DNA from 2 places in the Kitasatospora sp. NPDC087271 genome. Region 2 is predicted to be linked to the other one. Evidence: riboswitches for the same ligand, from Rfam matches in the RefSeq annotation. Region 2 holds a riboswitch; the other holds the start of a gene.
What was found. A riboswitch is a leader RNA that binds a small molecule or an ion and turns the genes downstream of it on or off. The one in region 2 is predicted to bind glycine.
Positions count from the first base shown of each region.

Region 1: another riboswitch for glycine. It lies ahead of gcvT (glycine cleavage system aminomethyltransferase GcvT); the one in region 2 lies ahead of gcvP (aminomethyl-transferring glycine dehydrogenase).

Region 1 covers NZ_JBIUYQ010000010.1:37,025-40,226, reverse strand. Annotated here, with positions in the region: gene gcvT (glycine cleavage system aminomethyltransferase GcvT) at 46-1,197, opposite strand; glycine riboswitch at 1,399-1,504, opposite strand; gene ACIO9K_RS18635 (enhanced serine sensitivity protein SseB C-terminal domain-containing protein) at 1,707-2,543, shown strand; gene ACIO9K_RS18630 (enhanced serine sensitivity protein SseB C-terminal domain-containing protein) at 2,661-3,202, shown strand, end outside.
Region 2 covers NZ_JBIUYQ010000018.1:14,245-17,446, reverse strand. Annotated here, with positions in the region: gene gcvP (aminomethyl-transferring glycine dehydrogenase) at 1-2,039, opposite strand, end outside; glycine riboswitch at 2,277-2,380, opposite strand; gene ACIO9K_RS26655 (PRC and DUF2382 domain-containing protein) at 2,604-3,202, shown strand, end outside.

The DNA.
Region 1 (3,202 bases), on a different contig from region 2:
ATGGTGCAGGCCCGGGTCCACGGGGTCTACGGGGAGGGCGGGGCCTCAGCGGGCGCGCTTGTAGAACGGCAGCGCCACGACCTCGACCGGCTCGTGCTTGCCGCGCACGTCCACCGCGACGGCGGTGCCGGGGGCGGCGTGGGCCGCGTCCACGTAGGCGATCGCGATCGGCCGGCCCAGGGTCGGGGACGGGGCGCCCGAGGTGATCCGGCCGATCGGGGCGCCGTCGGCGGAGACCACGGTGTACTCGGCGCGCGGGACGCGCTTGCCCTCGGAGACCAGGCCGACCAGCACCCGCGGCGGATTGGCCTCGGCCTCGGCGGCGGCCTTCTCCAGCGCCTTGCGGCCGACGAAGGTGCCCTCGTTGGTGGTCTTGTCGAAGCGCACGACCCGGCCCAGGCCCGCGTCGAACGGGGTCAGGTCGGTGGAGAGCTCGTGCCCGTACAGCGGCATGCCGGCCTCCAGGCGCAGCGTGTCGCGGCACGACAGGCCGCACGGGACCAGGCCGCGGCCCTCGCCGGCGGCGGTCAGCGCCTGCCAGACCCCCTCGGCGTCGCCCGGGTTGCAGAAGATCTCGAAGCCGTCCTCGCCGGTGTAGCCGGTCCGGGCGAGCAGCACGTCGCGGCCGGCGACCTGGGCCGGGAGGATCGCGTAGTACTTCAGGCCGGGCAGGTCGGCGTCGGTGGTTCCGGCCAGGATCGCGGTGGCCTCCGGGCCCTGGACGGCGATCAGCGCGTAGGTGTCGCGGTCGTCCGTGACGACGGCGTCGAAGCCCTTGGCGCGGGCGATCAGCTCGTCCAGCACCAGCTGGGCGTTGGAGGCGTTGGCGACGACCAGGAAGGCGTCCTCGCGCAGGCGGTAGACGATCAGGTCGTCCAGGATGCCGCCGTCCTCGGCGCAGATCATGGTGTAGCGGGCGCGCAGCACGCCCAGCGCGGAGACGAAGCCGACCAGCGCGTGGTCCAGCATCTCGCCGGCCTGCTGGCCGGTGACGGTGATCTCGCCCATGTGGGAGAGGTCGAACAGTCCGGCCCGGGTGCGGACGGCGAGGTGTTCCTCGCGCTCGCTGCCGTAGCGCAGCGGCATGTCCCAGCCGGCGAAGTCGGTCATGGTCGCGCCGAGGGCGCGGTGCAGCGCGTCGAGCGCGGTGAGGCGGAGGGACGACATGGCCTGGAACTCCTCGGTCTGGGCACTCATGGGTGCACGCGCCGGAACCGGACCCGCTCGGGGGCCGACCCTGCGCGCGGGCATGCGGCGGCGTGGGTCTCCCCATCTGTCGTCGAACCTGAGAGCTTCACCGCCCACCTGCCCGCAGCTGTTTCCAGCATCCAGGACAGCATGGTGGCTTGCACCGTGGGTGGGCGCGCGACAGGGCCGTGCGCCACTTTCCAGATGTGCCTAACCCGTGCGGTAAGGGGGCCTGAGAGATTCCGGGGAGGAGTTGCTCCTTCGGCGCCGGCTGTGCCGCCTGACGGGGCACTCCGGGCTCTCCCGCGCGGGTTCGAGCGGCCGGTATGGAGTTGTCGGTCCGCCGGCGCGCCGCGCCGTCGAACGCGCACATCATGGCACGTCCGCGCCGACGACGGGAGAGGGGACCCGGTCACACCGCGCCACCGCGAACCGGCGCCCCCGGGGCGTGCGCCCTAGACTGCTGCGCGTCGGCGCAGCAGAGGGCGGCCGACCGGCAGAGGGCGGATCAGGCGCGCATGGGGTACCCGGTGGAGCAGCAGCAGGGGTGGGGCGGGCCGGAGTCGGCGCCGCCGGGCGGCGGGTGGCCGGCCAACGAGCTGGAGCAGGTGCTGACCGCCGCGCTGGGCGATCCGGGTGCGACGCCGCGGGTGATCGAGGTGCTGGCCCGCAGCCAGGTGTGGATCCCGCTGCCGGCCGGCGGCGACCCGCGGGGGCCCGCGCTGGACCTGCCGACCATCGAGCTGGCCGGCGAGCCGTACGTGCCGGTGTTCTCCTCGCAGGAGGTGTTCCTGCGGCAGGCGCCGGGGATGGCCTTCGCGGTGGCGCCGGTCTGGGAGTTCGCCCGCGGGCTGCCGCTGGGCGTGGGCATCGCGGTCAACCCGGAGGCGGCGGTGGGCATCCCGGTGCCGCCGCAGGGTGTGGCGGAGCTGCGGCGCGGCCCGCGCGAGGAGCGCCTGGCCGACCAGGAGCAGAGCCAGAGCCAGAGCCAGAACCAGGGACAGGGCCCGGAGGCGCCGACCGGTGGCCGGGTGGCGCTGCGCGAGCCGGTGCCGGGGGAGGACCCGGAGCACTTCCTGGCCGCCTGCCGGGCCGAACTGTCGGCCCTGCCCGGAGTGTTGACCGCGCGCCGGGCGCTCGCCAGCATCGAGGGCGAGCCGACCGTGATGTTCGTGGGCGTCCAGCTGGACCAGACGGCCCCGGCCGACCCGGGTGCGGTGAACGAGGCGCTCGGCCGCGCGCTGGGAACCGCGCCGCTGCCGGGGGGCGTCCACCTCGTACTGCTCGATCTCGCCGATGACCCGGTGGTCGAGTGGCTGCTCACCCGGGTACTCCCTTTCTACGCGCGGGGTTGAGCGGGGTTCGTATCGGAGGCACGTCGCCGTGGCGGTGGCCGGTGCCGCGCCATAGGGTGCGTGCAGACGGCCGACGGGTCGGCAGGCTTGAGGAAAGAGGCGCGGCGAGGTGGGCGCATGAGTGCGGGAGCGGTAGCGGGCGGTGCACCGGGGCCCTGGGGCCAGGCACCCGCCGGGCGCCCCGGAGCGGATCCGGGCGCGCTGGAGCGCGCCCTGCGCGAGGTCGCGCCGGAGCGCTACGAGGCGTACGAGCAACTGCTGCACGCACTGGCCGACGGCCAGGTCTGGATGCTGCTGTGGCACGGCGCGCCGGGCAGCGCTGACGCCCAGTACGGGAACATGGAGATCAGCGGCCACGGCTACGCGCCGGCCGTCACCTCGTCCGAGCAACTGGCGTCGTCCGGCTGGGCGCGGGCCCACGAGGTCATCTCCGGGCGGGAGATCGCCGCTTCGCTGTACCGGACCCGCTGGGGCCTGTGGCTCAACCCGCACGCGCCCGGCGGCGGGGTCGGGGTGCCCTGGGCGGACCTGCGGCGGATCGCCGCGGGCCTGGAGCGGCTGCCGGCCGGGCCGTTGAAGCTGAGCGAGCCGCAGCTGAACGCCCAGCCGTTCTTCGCGCTGCTGGAGCGGCAGGCCGGTGAGGTGCGCGCGGTGCGGGC
Region 2 (3,202 bases):
GCCTCGTGCACCAGGGCGCAGATGTCGGTGATCTGGGTCTCGTACACGCCGTGGGTGGAGGGGTAGGTGACCATCAGCACGGAGAGGCTGTCCCGGTGCTGCTCGATCTTGGCCTTCAGGTCCTCGACGTCCACGTCACCGTCGACCAGGGTCTTCACCACGACCACGCGCATGCCGGCCATCACCGCGGAGGCCGCGTTGGTGCCGTGCGCGGAGGACGGGATCAGGCAGACGTCGCGCTGGGTGTCACCGTTGGCGTGGTGGTAGGCGCGGACGGCCAGCAGGCCGGCCAGCTCGCCCTGCGAGCCCGCGTTCGGCTGGATCGAGACGGCGTCGTAGCCGGTCACCTCGACCAGCTGGCGCTCCAGCTCGCGGATCAGGCTGAGGTAGCCCTGCGCCTGCTCGATCGGCGCGAAGGGGTGCAGCTGGCCGAACTCCGGCCAGGTGACGGCCTCCATCTCGGTGGTCGCGTTGAGCTTCATGGTGCAGGAGCCCAGCGGGATCATGCCGCGGTCCAGTGCGTAGTCCCGGTCCGACAGGCGGCGCAGGTAGCGCAGCATGGCGGTCTCCGAGCGGTGGCTGTGGAAGACCGGGTGGGTCAGGTACTCGTCCTGGCGCAGCAGCGCGGCCGGCAGCGCGTCGGCGCCCTCGGCGACCTCGACCGCGGGGACGCCGAACGCGGCCCAGACGGCGGCGAGGTGCTCGCGGGTGGTGGTCTCGTCGGTGGAGACCGAGATCCGGTCCGCGCCGTCCTGGTGGACGTTGACGCCGTTGGCGCGGGCGGCGGCCGCGATCTCGGCGGCACGGCCCGGGACGACGGCGGTGACGGTGTCGAAGAACTCGCCGTGCAGCAGCTCGACGCCGCCGGCCCGCAGGCCCTCGGCGAGGGCGGCGGCGTAGCGGTGGGTGCGGCGGGCGATGTCGGCCAGGCCGTCCGGACCGTGGTAGACGGCGTACATCGAGGCCATGACGGCGAGCAGCACCTGGGCGGTGCAGATGTTGCTGGTGGCCTTCTCGCGGCGGATGTGCTGCTCGCGGGTCTGCAGCGCCAGGCGGTAGGCGCGGTTGCCGTCGGCGTCGACCGAGACGCCGACCAGGCGGCCGGGCAGCGAGCGGGCGTACTCGGCGCGCACCGACAGGTAGCCGGCGTGCGGGCCGCCGAAGCCCATCGGCACGCCGAAGCGCTGCGAGGTGCCGCAGGCGATGTCGGCGCCGAGCGAGCCCGGCGAGGCGAGCAGGGTCAGCGCCAGCAGGTCGGCGGCGACCGCGACGATCGCTCCGAGGCCGTGCGCCTGCTCGATGACCGGGGTGAGGTCGCGGACCACACCGGTGGCGCCCGGGTACTGGAGCAGCACGCCGAAGACGCCGCGCTCGGCGATCTCGGCCGGGATGCCCTCGGACAGGTCGGCGACGACGACCTCGACACCGGTCGGCACCGCGCGGGTGTTGATCACCGCGGTGGTCTGCGGCAGGGTCTCGGCGTCGACCAGGAACACGCCGCCCTTGACCTTGGTGACGCGGCGGGCGAGCGCCATCGCCTCGGCGGCCGCGGTGCCCTCGTCGAGCAGCGAGGAGCCGGAGGTCGGCAGGCCGGTCAGGTCGGAGACCAGGGTCTGGAAGTTGAGCAGCGCCTCCAGGCGGCCCTGGGAGATCTCCGGCTGGTACGGCGTGTAGGCGGTGTACCAGGCCGGGTTCTCCATGACGTTGCGCAGGATCACCGGCGGGGTGAAGGTGCCGTAGTAGCCCAGGCCGATCATCGGCTGGAGCACCTGGTTGCGGCTCGCCAGCTCGCGCAGTTCGGCGAGCACCTGCGCCTCGCTGCGGCCGCCGGGCAGGTCCAGGCCGGTGATGGAGCGGATCGCCTCGGGAACGGCGGTGGCGGCGAGTTCGTCCAGCGAGCCGTAGCCGATGGACGCCAGCATCTTCTGCTGCGCGGCGTCGTCGGGGCCGATGTGGCGGTTCTCGAAGGGGCTGGCCAGCTCAAGCTCGGTGAGGGTCGAGGCGCCGGTGGGGCGTCCCGCGTTCGGCTGGGCGTTCATGGTGGTCGAGGCCTCCTGGTCACGGACCGGCGGGGGTGCGCACGCCGACCGGCCGGAGCCGCTGCGGACAGCGGCTCGACCCGGGCGGGCGAACCCGACAGGCCTCCCCCTCTGTCATCGGGACCTGAGAGCTTCACCCGCACGGCGCGCTGTGGGCACGCCGCCGGCTTGCACCGTCGGTGAGGGTGGTGCCCGTCGGCTCCCTGCCGACGGTCCTGCCCTGCTTTCCAGAGTGACCTACCCCACACGGTACGGATGCCTGAGAGATTCCGGGGAGGAGTTGCTCCTTCGGCGCCCCGACCAGCGCTTTCCGTGGCCGGGGACTCTCCCGAGCGGGCTCGGCGGTCGCCGCCCAGGGTACCAGCGGCAGGCCCCCTGATCACGGTCGCGTCGGGTCGCTCGGGGTCTACGCGCGTCCCCCGGACGGTCCAGCCCGGAGCCCGTCCGGCGCACCCCGGTCGCGCCCGTCCGATTCATGGCCTTTGGTGTGAAGTGGCAGGCGGAACGGGTGCTCCGGCCACGGTCCTGCGGGAGTTCCGCAGGCGCAGCGCACTGGAGGAAAGAGTGCAAACCGATATCGATCCCCGGGACCTCATCGGCCACAAGGCGGTCGACCGCAACGGAGACAAGATCGGCACGGTCGACGAGGTCTACCTGGACGACGCCACCGGCCAGCCGGAGTGGGCAGCCGTCCGGACCGGCATCTTCGGCCGGGACGCCTTCGTCCCGCTCACCACCAGCGAGTTCTCCGGCGACGAGCTCCGGGTGCCGTACGACAAGTCGCTGGTGAAGGAGTCGCCGGACTTCGGCGTCGGCCAGCACCTGTCGCCCGCCCAGGAGCTCCAGCTCTACCGCTACTACGGCCTGGACACCCCGGCGAACGGCCGCCCGGTCGGCCGGGACGGTGACCGGCCCGTCAGTCGTGAGGGTGACCGGCCGGCCGGCCGCGAGAGTGACCGCCCGGTGGGTCGGGACGGCGGCCGACCCGCGCGCCCCGACCTCGACTTCGGCACCACCTCGGCGGCCGAGCCCGTGAAGCCCATCGCCTTCCACTCCCTCGACCCCGCCCCGACCACCACCCCTGCCGACCCCACCGGCACCGCGACGGAGGTCAGCGTGCGGACCCTCAACACCCCCGCACCCGCGGCCGCCCCCACGACGAC